2 regions of the Escherichia albertii genome follow, and region 2 is predicted to be linked to the other one. Evidence: predicted binding sites of a transcription regulator. Region 2 holds the regulator's gene; the other holds the start of a gene.
What was found. The regulator LexA, encoded in region 2, represses DNA repair genes until DNA is damaged. The targets are predictions, from matches to a motif close to TNCTGTATGTACATACAGNA.
Positions count from the first base shown of each region.

Region 1: sulA (SOS-induced cell division inhibitor SulA) is a predicted target of LexA. The motif match lies at 2,155-2,174, and genes of this name have one in related genera.

Region 1 covers NZ_CP117568.1:83,313-91,015, forward strand. The annotation lists gene tnpA (IS200/IS605-like element IS200C family transposase) at 1-96, shown strand, start outside; gene ompA (porin OmpA) at 216-1,268, opposite strand; gene sulA (SOS-induced cell division inhibitor SulA) at 1,624-2,133, opposite strand; gene PS053_RS00395 (TfoX/Sxy family DNA transformation protein) at 2,351-2,980, shown strand; gene yccS (YccS family putative transporter) at 2,940-5,105, opposite strand; gene PS053_RS00405 (YccF domain-containing protein) at 5,115-5,561, opposite strand; gene helD (DNA helicase IV) at 5,684-7,703, shown strand, end outside.
Region 2 covers NZ_CP117568.1:3,331,655-3,339,357, reverse strand. The annotation lists gene dusA (tRNA dihydrouridine(20/20a) synthase DusA) at 1-138, opposite strand, end outside; gene zur (zinc uptake transcriptional repressor Zur) at 294-809, shown strand; gene PS053_RS16225 (CsbD family protein) at 850-1,059, opposite strand; gene dinF (MATE family efflux transporter DinF) at 1,175-2,500, opposite strand; gene lexA (transcriptional repressor LexA) at 2,575-3,183, opposite strand; gene dgkA (diacylglycerol kinase) at 3,293-3,661, opposite strand; gene plsB (glycerol-3-phosphate 1-O-acyltransferase PlsB) at 3,831-6,254, shown strand; gene ubiA (4-hydroxybenzoate octaprenyltransferase) at 6,416-7,288, opposite strand; gene ubiC (chorismate lyase) at 7,302-7,703, opposite strand, start outside.

The DNA of each region.
Region 1 (7,703 bases), 1.4 Mb from region 2:
ATACAGGATTACATAAAGCACCAGCTTGAAGAGGATAAAATGGGAGAGCAGTTATCGATTCCCTATCCGGGCAGCCCGTTTACGGGCCGTAAGTAAGGAAGTTGGATGCAAATGTCAGATCGTGTGCGCCTGTTAGGGCGCGGCTGGTAAGAGAGCCTTACAGGCGCATTTGAAAAACCTCCGGCTATGCCGGAGGATATTTATTAGACGAGAACTTAAGCCTGCGGCTGAGTTACAACGTCTTTGATGCCTTTAACTTCGATCTCTACGCGACGATCCGGAGCCAGGCAGTCGATCAGTGCAGCGCGCTGTTTCACGTTGTCACAGGTGTTGCCAGTAACCGGGTTGGATTCGCCCATACCACGTGCGGAGATCTTGTCAGATGGGATACCTTTAGAGATCAGGTAATCAACGACGGACTGAGCACGACGCTCGGACAGACCCTGGTTGTAAGCGTCAGAACCGATACGGTCGGTGTAACCCAGAACAACTACGGAACCGTCTTTCGGATCCAGGTTGCTCAGCTGGCTGTACAGCTGATCCAGAGCAGCCTGACCTTCCGGTTTCAGGGTTGCTTTGTTGAAGTTGAACAGAACGTCAGACTTCAGAGTGAAGTGCTTGGTCTGTACTTCTGGAGCTGGAGCCGGAGCCGGAGCAACTACCGGAGCTGCTTCGCCCTGACCGAAACGATAGGAAACACCCAAGCTCAGCAGGCCGTTGTCCGGGCGAGTGCCGATGGTGTGAGCGTCACCGATGTTGTTGGTCCACTGGTATTCCAGACGGGTAGCGATTTCAGGAGTGATCGCGTACTCAACACCGCCAGCGAAGACCGGAGAAACGCCGGTGTCGTGGTCTTTAAAGGAAGCGCCACCAGGTACGTTAGCCTTGGTGTCTGCACGCCATACCATACCACCCAGACGAGTGTAGACGTCCAGATCGTCAGTGATTGGGTAACCCAGTTTAGCGGTCAGCTGAACGCCCTGAGCTTTGTATGCGCCATTGATGTTGTCGCCTTTGTACGGCATACGACCTAACCAGTCGTAACCCATTTCAAAGCCAACATACGGGTTAACCTGGTAACCACCAAAAGCACCTGCACCCAGTTGGTTTTCGTGGGTCGGACCATTGTTGTCGATGAAACCAGTGTCATGGAACTGGGACCAGCCCAGTTTAGCACCAGTGTACCAGGTGTTATCTTTCGGAGCGGCCTGCGCTACGGTAGCGAAACCAGCCAGTGCCACTGCAATCGCGATAGCTGTCTTTTTCATTTTTTGCGCCTCGTTATCATCCAAAATACGCCATGAATATCTCCAACGAGATAACACGGTTAAATCCTTCACCGGGGATCTGCTCAATATTAACTCTACCGATATCTTCGGCTTATGCCGAGCACCCCTGGCGATGTAAAGTCTACAACGTAGTTGAAAACTTACAAGTGTGAACTCCGTCAGGCATATGAAAAAAAAGACTTGTATAAGGTGCGTTTAACCTATTTTGTAAAAGAGCCATTGAGAAGAAAAATCGCGGAAACCGCTTCAGACAAGCCTCCGCACGGAAAATTAGTCACGACAGAAAGCATCCAGTGTGTGATAAAAAAAGTTCCAGGATTAATCCTAAATTTACTTAATGATACAAATTAGAATGAATTTTTAACCCGGAAAGTTGTCTCGTGGCGTGAGAAGAGGCACTTATCGGACGCATAATAAACCCCATTGCATTACCTTCGTTGGCAGCATCAACCAGCTCAGCATGCTCTTCTTCGGTCAGATCATCTGACAACCAACCGATCACCACACTGTAATTTCCTGTACGTAAAGCGCGAACCATTGACTCCACGGTGTGGCAAGGGGCAAGCTGACTCATCTGCATCACTTTAGTTAAGGGTAATCCAGCGGACTGAAACCACTCACGGCTTAGTTTTTGTTGCGGAGTTAACCAGAGCTGCCAACGCGATTGCTGACCGAGCTGCTGTAATAATGGTAAAAGCAGGAGTTGTGTCATCATGGGCTGATCTTCGCGATAGACAACTTCACTGATAAGCCCGGCTGTAGTGTTTTCCGTAGAGACACGCGCAATTTTACTTGCTGCGGATGAGAACGACGAAGAACGATGTGCATAGCCTGAAGTGTACATAATCAATCCAGCCCTGTGAGTTACTGTATGAATATACAGTACATCCAGCGACAACAAAGATCAACCCTATTTTCGGAAAGAGCCTCGCAATTTTTGTCGATGGTGACCCGAAAACTTAAATTAATCTTGCCCCTTGAGAATAAGTTGCCTATTTTCGTACTTAACGGATCCGTTAACGTGAATTATTCGTTTATGTTATGATTTTAAAAGGAATTTTATGAAAAGCCTCTCCTATAAGCGGATCTATAAGTCACAAGAATACCTTGCAACGTTAGGCACCATTGAATATCGATCGCTGTTTGGCAGTTACAGTTTGACGGTTAACGATACGGTATTTGCGATGGTTGCTGATGGTGAGTTGTATCTACGGGCTTGTGAACAAAGCGTACAGTACTGTGTAAAATATCCGCCAGTCTGGCTGACATATAAAAAGTGCGGCCGACCCGTGACTCTCAATTACTACCGGGTTGATGAAAGTCTATGGCGTAACCAACAGAAATTAGTTCGCTTGTCGAAATATTCCCTGGATGCTGCGCTGAAAGAGAAATGTACGCGCAACAATCTCCAGCGACTGAAAGATTTGCCGAATATGTCTTATCACCTGGAGTCGATTCTCGGTGAAGTGGGGATCAAGGATGTGCGGACTTTACGGATCCTTGGCGCAAAGATGTGCTGGTTGCGACTACGTCAGCATAATAGCCAGGTGACGGAGAAGATCTTATTCATGCTTGAAGGCGCAATTATTGATATTCATGAAGCAGCGCTCCCGGTGGCACGCCGCCAGGAGCTTGCTGAATGGGCTGAATCTATTGTGCCGAAACCGGAGTTTCCGACGGAACCTGAGTAATCCTGCGCTGCAGGCGACCAATTTCTGGCAACAATGCAATCAATAATCCAATTTGCTGTATGACCAGAGGTTCCTTGCTGTCTGCCCGTGGTTCAAGTTGCAGCATACGCTGCTTCAGGCCAGCTAATGCCAGATTGACGCGTTCTTCATCGGCAGGCTGATGATGTAGCGCGTCATCAACGTAACATACCGCGTCATCAAGAAACGCGAGGATTTGAGGATTAGTTAACTGTTCACGGTGAGCGCCGAGGGCAGAAATGTAGCTGGTGAATGTATGGTTGAGGCACAGTAAACGGAACGCGGCCTCGCGGATTTGCGGTGTGGCGTTCGGTTCACTGGACATATTCGATACCACAGAAGCCAGTTCGGCATCACGATTGTGAGCATCACGACGGGCGATACGATACGCCAGACGGTTATCGCGTCCCTGATGATATTGCTCAAGAATAGCGTCAAGATAACGGCAGTTAGCGTCAGTCGCACGCTCGAGCATCCGCGGTAGATTACGAAAACGCCAGTCTGGCCAGATATAGCTCACTGCTGCCCAGGCTATGGCGCAACCGATCAGCGTATCAACCACGCGAGGCAGCGCAACTTCAAAACCTTCGCCCAACAGGTTGAAGCACAGCAGAACCAACAGGGTGATGAACATAGTTGCATGCGCATATTGCACGTTGCGGAAAGCAAAAAAGAGCACGCCTGTAATGACCAGTAGTACCAGTTGTCCTTCCAGCGACGGAACAAACCACAGCACCGGGATGCCGATCGCAATACCTACCAGCGTGCCGATAATCCTTAATTTCAGGCGATGGCGCGTAGCGTTATAGTTTGGCTGGCAGACGAACAGGCTGGTCAGCAGGATCCAGTAGCCGTGGTTTATTCCTGTTATTTGAATGATGGCGTAGCCGACGCATAAGACCAGTGACATCCTGACCGCGTGACGGAAGAGGGCGGATTCCGGCGTAAAGTTACGGCTAAGACGCAGCCAGATATCACTTAGCCCGTGCGGGCTGTCGTCAGCAAGCTGGTTATCGGTATCGTTATGCGGCATTGCCTGGGCTTGCTCTGATTCAATCGTCGCCAGTTGAGCATCAATGGCGCGTAAGTTTGTCAGCAGAAATCCCAGTGCTTTTAGCAAATCAATCGGCGCGCCGTTATTGCGCATCCGCTCAAGCGCGGCGTCAATATGAGTGAAGGCGCGTTCAAAATGCGGATCGTGTTGATAAGGCTGGCGTAGCAAAATACAGCGTGACAGTTGCTGGCAAGCCTGGCCCTGCATCGACATCAGTCGCTGAAAGCGAAACAATACATCGCTGTGGCGAAAATGTTCGCGCAGCGTCTGGTACTGAATATGCGAAGAGCTGGCGCGCTCGTGGATATCTTGCGCCACAAAGTAGTAATGCAGAGTGCGTCGTGTTCCCCGTTGACCACGATCGCCACGTAGTCGCGTCAACAACGAGAGCTTTGTCTGATTCAGCGTTGCCATTAGTTGCCCGTTGGCAAGCGCTAAATCGTACAATGGCGCCTGGCTTTCATCTTCAATATCTGGATCAAACATGCGCGACTTGAGTTCCAGATATCGCGCAAGTTGTTCATAGCAACGCGCCAGGTTGTCCTGCAGCGGGCGGACAGGGAACAGTAGGTGACCGATAAGCGTCAGAACGTTGTACCAGATGGCACCGGCAAGTAGATATATCGGCTGCTGATACCAGTGTTCATACAGCGACGTACCCAGCATCGTGTAAATGGCGATGAGCAATGCGCCAAAAGCGATAGTCGCGTAGCGTTGACCCAGACCCCCGAGCAAAATAAAGCCGCTGGTGGAGAGCGTTAAGCCGATGGCAAACAGCCAGGGCCAGGGAAAAAGGAGTTCTACCGAGGCCGAAGCGATAAAAAAGCAGAACAGCGTAATGATGAGGTTACGCAGACGCCCCGCCAGTCGGTCATCAAGGTCGGTCAATGCTGCTGCAACCATACCGAGTGTGAGCGGAATGGTCAGTTTTACATCACCCAGCCACCACGGAAACGCAGTAGTACCGCAAAGCGCGATAAAAATGCGTGCGTAATACAGCCAGGTGCTGTTCCAGGTGTAGCGTTTGAGCAAAGGACTTAGCATAAAGGCCATAACGTTAGATTATTCGAAACGACGACGCGCATTCGCTTCACGCGCAGCACGAGCGGTTTCAACAGAAACCACACGACGGCCTACAGGCCACAGTGCAATAGCCGCAATTTTAAAGTTAGCAATGCCGACGGGAATACCGATGATGGTGAGACATTGCGCAATACCAGAGGCAATGTGCATTAAGCATAACCACCAGCCGAAGAAAATCAGCCAGAAAATATTCAGTATGGTACCGCCGGTATTGAGCAGTACGTTTTTGCCTGCCGGGTTCAGTTCATCGACATGAATCGCTTCATTGCCGTAGGGCAACAAAGAAAGCTTTGTGATTTCCCAGCAAGAACGCGTCAGTGGTAGGGTAAAAATCAGCACAATACTGACCAGGGTTGCCAGCAGCCAGGCCAGAGTTGTGGCAAATCCACCAAGCACAAAGTTCAGAATGTTCAAAACGGTACGCATAAAACCTCACTGTACTGTGGTTTTCTGTAATGGGCGGCAATTGTAACGTTTTTTTGGGCTGGAGCACGTTTTCTCTGACGGTTACACTGATAAGAAATAACATCGTGTGGATCTACAGAGTCATGGAACTGAAAGCGACAACTCTTGGCAAACGTCTGGCACAGCACCCTTATGATCGGGCGGTGATCCTTAATGCCGGGATAAAAGTTTCCGGCGATCGTCACGAATATATTATTCCATTCAACCAATTACTGGCGATTCATTGTAAGCGCGGCCTGGTATGGGGCGAGCTGGAGTTTGTACTGCCTGATGAAAAAGTGGTGCGTCTGCACGGCACCGAATGGGGCGAAACGCAGCGTTTTTACCATCATCTTGATGCCCACTGGCGGCGTTGGAGCGAAGAGATGAGTGAAATTGCCGCCGACGTTTTACAGCAACAACTGGATCTTATCGCCACGCGCACCGGAGGAAATAAGTGGCTGACGCGAGAGCAAACGACTGGCGTGCAGCAACAAATCCGCCAGGCTTTGTCGGCGCTGCCGTTGCCGGTAAACCGACTGGAAGAGTTTGATAACTGCCGTGAAGCGTGGCGCAAATGTCAGATCTGGCTGAAAGATATTGAAGGCGGTCGGCTGCAGCATAATCAGACATATACCGAAGCCATGCTTAACGAACATGCGGACTTTTTTCGTCAGGTTGAGTCTTCACCGCTTAACCCCGCTCAGGCCCGTGCTGTTGTTAATGGTGAGCACGCCTTATTAGTGCTCGCGGGAGCGGGAAGTGGAAAAACGTCGGTGTTGGTGGCGCGTGCGGGCTGGCTACTGGCGCGCGGCGAGGCATCCCCAGAGCAAATTTTATTGCTGGCGTTTGGGCGAAAAGCTGCTGAAGAGATGGACGATCGCATTCGTGAGCGACTACATACCGACGATATTACCGCGCGCACATTTCATTCACTGGCCCTGCATATTATTCAGCAAGGCAGTAAGAAAGTGCCGACAGTCAGCAAACTGGAGAATGACACCGCAGCTCGCCATGAACTCTTTATTAATGAGTGGCGCAAGCAATGTAGTGAAAAGAAAACACAGGCGAAAGGCTGGCGACAATGGCTGACGGAAGAAATGCAGTGGTCGGTACCAGAAGGTAATTTCTGGGACGATGAAAAATTGCAACGTCGTCTCGCATCTCGTCTTGATCGTTGGGTTGCTCTGATGCGGATGCACGGCGGCGCACAGGCGGAAATGATTGCCAGCGCGCCTGAAGAGATCCGCGACGTGTTCAGTAAACGAATCAAATTGATGGCTCCGTTATTGAAAGCCTGGAAGAGCGCGTTGAAGGCAGATAACGCCGTTGATTTTTCCGGTTTGATTCATCAGGCGATTGTGATCCTCGAAAAAGGCCGCTTTATCAGTCCGTGGAAACATATTCTGGTTGATGAATTTCAGGATATCTCACCGCAGCGCGCAGCGCTGTTGGCGGCGTTGCGTAAGCAAAACAGTCAGACGACGTTGTTTGCCGTTGGTGATGACTGGCAGGCGATTTATCGCTTCAGCGGTGCGCAAATGTCACTCACCACCGCCTTCCATGAAAACTTTGGTGAGGGCGATCGCTGTGATTTAGAGACGACTTATCGTTTCAACAGCCGTATTGGTGAGGTCGCGAACCGTTTTATTCAACAGAATCCCAATCAGTTGAAAAAGCCGCTGAACAGTTTGACTCATGGCGACAAGAAAGCTGTAACGCTTCTTGAAGAGAGCCAGCTTGATGCTTTGCTGGATAAGCTCTCAGGTTATGCCAAACCGGATGAGCGCATTCTGGTACTGGCGCGTTATCATCATCTGAAACCTGCCAGTCTGGAAAAAGCAGCGACGCGCTGGCCGAAGTTGCAAATTGACTTTATGACCATTCACGCCAGCAAAGGGCAACAGGCGGATTACGTCATCATTGTTGGTTTACAGGAAGGGAGTGATGGCTTCCCGGCTGCGGCGCGTGAGTCGATTATAGAAGAGGCGCTCCTGCCGCAGGTTGAAGATTTCCCTGATGCCGAAGAACGGCGATTAATGTATGTTGCGTTGACTCGCGCACGCCATCGGGTATGGGCGCTGTTCAACAAAGAGAATCCTTCTTCCTTTGTGGAAGTCCTGA
Region 2 (7,703 bases):
GGTTACCATTTCGGTATAAAGCAACGTATTGCGGGAAAGCAGACGCAGGAAGTAACGGCAGTGTCTGTCCGTCCAGTCGAGCATCGGAGCAATCGAGAAACGGTAAGCGGGATAAACAGTTTGTGATTCTTCTGGCATGGCGACTTTTTAAGCATCTGGTAAATTGGGGGCGATACTATAGCATAACGAATATGCGATCAGGCAATGTGACGGTCATGCCTCCCAGCTCTCGGCGTTTAAGTGAGAACTATGGTAAAGTAAGGACATTCTTAACCCTACTGTCGAGGTGTCCAATGGAAAAGACCACAACGCAGGAGTTATTAGCACAGGCTGAAAAACTCTGTACGCAGCGTAATGTGCGCCTGACTCCACAACGTCTCGAAGTGTTGCGTCTGATGAGTCTGCAGGAAGGGGCTATCAGCGCCTACGATCTCCTTGATTTACTGCGTGAAGCCGAACCGCAAGCCAAGCCGCCAACAGTTTATCGCGCGCTCGATTTTCTGCTTGAGCAGGGTTTTGTGCATAAAGTTGAGTCCACTAACAGCTACGTGCTCTGTCATCTGTTCGATCAGCCAACCCATACTTCCGCAATGTTTATTTGCGATCGTTGCGGCGCGGTAAAAGAAGAGTGTGCGGAAGGTGTTGAAGACATCATGCATACTCTGGCGGCAAAAATGGGGTTTGCCCTGCGGCATAATGTGATTGAAGCTCATGGACTCTGTGCGGCATGTGTGGAAGTGGAAGCGTGTCGTCATCCTGAACAGTGCCATCATGACCACTCTATTCCGATGAAAAAAAAATCACGCTAAGCGATGTACGTCCTTGTACACGTCAGGCAGGAGGGATTAATTACCAGCGGTAATCATTGCGTTTTTCCCAGCGATCAACCTCTTTTTCTGCCTGCTCTTTCTGATAACCGTAACGCTCCTGGATTTTCCCCACTAGCTGATCACGTTTACCTTCAATGACCGTCATATCATCGTCGGTCAGCTTGCCCCATTGCTCTTTCACTTTACCTTTGAACTGTTTCCAGTTACCACCGACTTCGTCTTTGTTCATATTCAAGTCCTCATCGTTAGGTGGTGAATAAGAGTACGTTCACTTTTCTGCTAAACGTGGGACTAAGTGTAGTCAGGCATCTGGCTCCGGGTTATTTATTCGGAATTTTTAACCATTATGTTGCGGAAAACCAGGTGCCGTTGCGCCAGTGACGCCGCCAGATAACCGCCAGAGAAAGCCCACGCAACGCCAGAAAGACAGTTAATGCCAACCATAACCCATGATTGCCCAGCCATGGCAATGTGAGTAGCGTGAACGCAAAACCGGCTGCTGCCACCGCCATACTATTACGCATTTCGGCGGCGCGCGTTGCGCCAATGAACATGCCGTCCAGCAGATAACACCAGACGCCCACCAGCGGCAAAATCACCAGCCAGATAAGGTAGCGATCGGCCAGTTGTTGGATCTGAGTTAACGAAGTCAATAACGCGATAATGTGTTCACCAGACAGCCAATAAACCACGGAAAACAGCAACGCTACGATCCCCGCCTGACGACACGCTGCCCGCCAGACATCCAATAGCTGACTGCCGTCACGCGCGCCGTATGCCTGACCAGAATGCGCTTCAACAGCATAAGCGAAACCATCCAGCGCGTAAGCGGTAAAAGTGAGCAGCGTCATCAGGACAGCGTTGACGGCGATAATATCGCTCCCCTGTCGCGCGCCAAGCACCGTGATTGCACCAAAACAGAGTTGCAGCAACAACGAGCGCAACATAATGTCACGGTTAAGCGCCAGCAAACGGCGAAAGTTTCCTCGCCAGGCGTTTTTCAGCATTTCGACGGAGATCCCCCGTAAATGAAGGATTTTACGCACCATGAGCAAACCGATCAGCAACGTCGCGTATTCAGCAAGAACCGTCGCTAACGCAGCTCCCTGGACATTCATATGCAGCCCCATCACCAGCCAGACATCCAGAGCAATGTTAAGAATGTTGCCAACGACTAACAGGACAACGGGCGCACGGGCATATTGCACGCCAAGCAGCCAGCCGAGTAACACCAGATTTGCCAGCGACGCCGGCGCGCTTAGCCAGCGAATTTCAAGGAAACGACGCGCCTGTTCCAGCACCGCTTCACTGCCGCCGACAATATGCAGCGCCAGATCGATAATTGGTGTGCGCAGTAGAATAATTAATGCCCCAGCCCCTAATGCCAGCAATAGCGGCTGCATCAGCGCACGCGCTAATGCCAGGGGGTTTTTGGCGCCATACGCCTGCGCAGTAAGTCCGGTAGTGCTCATGCGCAAAAACAGCAACAGCATAAAGAGAAAGCTGGTCGCCGTTGCGCCAACCGCCACGCCGCCCAGGTACACCGGGCTATCAAGATGACCAATAACTGCCGTATCAACCAGCCCTAACAAAGGAACGGTGATATTGGAGAAAATCATGGGTAAGGCGAGATGCCAGAGTGCTTTATCAGATGAAGTGAGGAATGCCATGCCGACAAGCCTGATGAACGGAGTTGAAAAACAAACCGCGACGCCAGACGCATCGCGGTATCAGAGAGATATGATTACAGCCAGTCGCCGTTGCGAATAACTCCAACAGCCAGCCCTTCAATGGTGAAGCTCTGCTGACGCAGATCGACAACAATGGGTTTAAACTCACTGTTTTCAGGCAACAACTCGACTTTATTACCCTGTTTTTTCAAACGCTTAACGGTAACTTCGTCATCGATGCGTGCAACAACGACCTGCCCATTACGCACATCCTGGGTTTTATGCACCGCCAGCAAATCGCCATCCATAATGCCGATATCTTTCATCGACATCCCACTCACGCGTAGCAGGAAATCAGCATTTGGCTTAAACAGGGATGGATCGACCTGATAATGACCTTCAATATGCTGCTGCGCCAGAAGCGGCTCACCGGCTGCCACACGACCGACCAGCGGCAACCCTTCTTCCTCTTCCTGCAACAGACGAATCCCGCGCGATGCGCCGGAAACAATTTCAATAACACCTTTGCGCGCCAGCGCCTTCAGATGTTCTTCAGCCGCGTTTGGGGAACGGAACCCCAAACGCTGCGCGATTTCCGCACGCGTCGGCGGCATACCTGTCTGGCTGATGTGATCACGAATGAGATCAAACACCTCTTGCTGCCTGGCCGTTAACGCTTTCATTCCGCCCCCTGGGTGTATATACAGTTATGCTGTGAGTATATACAGCAAAAGGTGATTTTGGAACCATAAACTGCACAATAAACCAGAGATTTATCGAATTCTGGAAGGGTTATCCAAAATGTGACCATAACAGAATGACCCAGGTTGCCACTGCGACGATAATTGCGATCAGCACTGCGGCGGACCCCATATCTTTCGCCCGTCCAGAAAGTTCATGGTATTCGGAACCAATACGGTCAACCACCGCTTCGATGGCGCTATTAAGGATTTCTACAATCATCACCAGCATGACGGAGCTAATAAGCAGCACGCGGGTAATCGCGTCCACGTCCAGCCAGCAGGCGATGATCACCGCCAACAATACCGCAACGCCCTCCTGACGGAAGGCCGCTTCGTTAATCCATGCTGCGCGCAAGCCTTTCCAGGAATAGCCAGCGGCTTTGATAATTCGGGTGAGTCCAGTGGTATTATTGGCCATCAAAAGAACCTTTTTACATTATGAGCGTCAATACAGTGTACCGTTAAATCCGATGATTCGGGTTAGCGTAACGCCGCGCGAAACATGGGCAGATACCACAGAATTTCCCATGACTTTCTGCTATCCTTGCCGCGCATTTGCATTATTAACCAGAGGCTTTACATCGTTTATGTCCGGCTGGCCACGAATTTACTACAAATTACTGAATTTACCATTAAGCATCCTGGTAAAAAGCAAGTCTATTCCGGCGGATCCTGCCCCGGAACTTGGACTGGATACCTCTCGTCCAATTATGTACGTTTTACCGTACAACTCAAAAGCGGATTTGCTGACGTTGCGCGCCCAGTGTCTGGCGCACGACCTGCCTGACCCATTAGAGCCGCTGGAAATAGACGGTACGCTGCTGCCGCGCTACGTGTTTATTCACGGCGGGCCGCGTGTTTTCACTTATTACACGCCGAAAGAAGAGTCCATTAAGCTGTTCCACGATTATCTCGATCTGCACCGCAGCAATCCGAATCTGGACGTGCAAATGGTGCCGGTATCGGTGATGTTTGGTCGCGCGCCGGGGCGCGAAAAAGGTGAAGTAAATCCGCCGTTGCGTATGCTCAACGGCGTGCAGAAGTTTTTCGCCGTACTGTGGCTGGGGCGTGACAGCTTTGTGCGCTTCTCGCCATCGGTTTCACTGCGCCGCATGGCTGATGAGCACGGTACGGATAAAACCATCGCTCAAAAACTGGCGCGCGTGGCGCGTATGCACTTTGCCCGCCAGCGTCTGGCTGCCGTGGGCCCGCGCTTACCCGCCCGTCAGGATCTGTTTAATAAACTGCTCTCCTCTCGCGCGATTGCTAAAGCGGTAGAAGATGAAGCGCGTAGCAAAAAAATCTCTCATGAAAAAGCGCAGCAGAACGCGATTGCGCTGATGGAAGAGATTGCAGCGAACTTCTCTTACGAGATGATCCGTCTGACCGACCGTATTCTGGGCTTCACCTGGAACCGGCTTTATCAGGGCATCAACGTCCACAACGCCGAACGCGTTCGCCAGTTGGCCCACGACGGTCATGAGCTGGTGTATGTGCCATGTCACCGTAGCCATATGGACTATCTGCTGCTTTCTTATGTGTTGTATCACCAGGGGCTGGTGCCGCCGCATATCGCTGCCGGGATCAACCTGAACTTCTGGCCTGCCGGGCCGATTTTCCGCCGTCTGGGCGCGTTCTTTATTCGCCGTACTTTTAAAGGCAATAAACTCTATTCCACTGTTTTCCGTGAGTATCTCGGCGAACTGTTTAGCCGTGGTTATTCCGTGGAATATTTTGTGGAAGGCGGTCGTTCCCGTACGGGGCGTTTGTTGGATCCGAAAACCGGTACGCTGTCGATGACCATTCAGGCGATGTTGCGTGGCGGTACACGTCCGATTACGTTAATCCCGATCTACATCGGTTATGAGCACGTAATGGAAGTGGGTACTTACGCTAAAGAACTGCGCGGCGCGACGAAAGAAAAAGAAAGTCTAGCGCAGATGCTGCGCGGCTTAAGCAAGCTGCGTAATCTCGGTCAAGGATACGTCAATTTCGGTGAGCCGATGCCGTTGATGACCTATCTCAACCAGCACGTGCCAGACTGGCGTGAATCGATTGATCCCATTGAAGCCGTGCGCCCGGCCTGGCTAACGCCGACGGTCAATAACATTGCTGCCGATCTGATGGTACGTATTAACAACGCAGGTGCGGCGAACGCCATGAACCTGTGCTGTACTGCGTTGCTGGCATCACGTCAGCGTTCACTCACTCGCGAACAGTTGACTGAGCAACTCAACTGCTACCTCGATTTAATGCGCAACGTACCTTACTCCCCGGACTCAACGGTGCCTTCAGCCAGCGCCAGTGAACTTATTGATCACGCGCTGCAGATGAACAAGTTTGAAGTTGAGAAAGATACCATCGGCGACATTATCATCCTGCCGCGTGAACAAGCGGTGTTGATGACCTACTATCGCAACAACATTGCACATATGTTGGTTCTGCCTTCGCTGATGGCGGCGATTGTGACTCAACATCGCCAAATTTCTCGCGAAGAGTTGATGAAGCATGTCAATGTGCTGTATCCAATGCTGAAAGCAGAGTTGTTCCTGCGCTGGGATCGCGACGAGTTGCCGGGCGTTATTGATGCGTTGGCGAATGAAATGCAGCGTCAGGAGTTGATTACTCTGCAAAATGATGAGTTGCATATCAATCCAGCGCATTCCCGCACGCTTCAGTTGCTGGCCGCCGGCGCGCGCGAAACGTTACAACGCTATGCAATTACCTTCTGGCTGCTGAGCGCTAACCCGTCGATCAACCGCAGCACGCTGGAGAAAGAAAGCCGTACCGTAGCGCAACGTCTCTCCGTGCTGCACGGCATCAACGCGCCGGAATTCTTCGACAAAGCCGTGTTCAGTACTCTGGTGCTGACGCTGCGCGATGAAGGATATATCAGCGACAGCGGTGACGCCGAACCGGCAGAGACGATGAAGGTGTATCAGTTGCTGGCGGAATTGATAACGTCCGATGTGCGTTTGACGATTGAGAGTGCGACGCAGGGCGAGGCGTAATCGGTGAGAATTGCCGGATGCGGCGAAACGCCTTATCCGGCCTACTATGACCTGAAAATCCAATAAATTGTGACTCACCGGGTAGGCCTGATAAGCGAAGCGCATCAGGCAATTTTTCCCCTGACAAAAAAGCCGGAGGCTCCTCCGGCTTTTTCACATCATCAGAAATGCCAGTAACTCATCGCCAGCCCTAAAAACAACACCAGGCCCACATAGTTATTATTCATAAACGCTTTAAAGCAGGCTTCACGCTCGCGGTTGGCAATCAGTTTTTGTTGATAAACAAACAACGCGCCAGCCGCCAGTATTGACCCATAATATCCCCAGCCCAGGCCATTTAACTCACCGATTATCGCCATCAGCGCCAGTACGCCAATCTGCAAAATACCAATAATCAATTTGTCGTATTGACCAAACAGGATCGCCGTAGACTTAATACCAATCTTCACGTCGTCGTCCCGGTCAACCATCGCATACTGCGTGTCGTAGGCCACCGCCCAGAAAATATTGGCAAGGAACATCAACCAGCAACTTAGCGGTACTGATTCACTAACGGCAGCAAAAGCCATTGGAATCGACCAACCAAACGCCGCGCCCAGCACCACTTGCGGTAAATGGGTGTAACGCTTCATAAACGGGTAAACCCACGCCAGCGCTAGCGCGGCAATCGACAACAGAATAGTCATCGTATTCAGCGTCAGCACCAGTAAGAATGAAATCAGCACCAGCACCACAAACAACGTGCGCGCCTCTTTCTCCGAGACCTCGCCGCTGGGAAGTGGTCGGTTTGCCGTGCGCTTAACATGACCATCAAACTTACGGTCAGCATAATCATTCACCACACATCCGGCAGCGCGCATCAACCAGACGCCGGCAACAAACACCGCCAGAATCCAGAGTTGGGGGACGCCTGGCGTCGCCACCCACAGCGCCCACAAAGTTGGCCAGAGCAGCAGTAACGCGCCAATTGGCTTATCCGTACGCATTAAGCGGTGAAATGCCAGCAGCTTATTCTGCGTCAGACTCCACTCCATATTTTTTTTCCTCTTAGTACAACGGTGATGCCGGTAAAAACAGTTCAGTCAGCAATAGCGGCTTACCGCTTAATCGCAGGCGGGAACGGCGCCCCCACAATCCAGCATCACGGCCTATCTCAATAAAGTCCCGAGTCAATGTCGATGAAGTAAACAGATAACGGCCTAACGGCGTTTTCCCCAGATTGCGCAACGCCAGCTCGGGACCGCTTAACGTCGACGCAGGAACGACAGTACGCCCGGCAAGCCAGGGTTCTTCATCGGCACATAACAAAATTTCACGTAACCAGTAACGAGACTCTTTCGGCAACAGCGGTAATTCTTCAGGGATTTCATTCTGGTCGACAAACCCTTCGCGGATCATCGTCACGCTCACCGTTTTTCCCTGCTGTTCAAAACGTTTCGTCATGGAATC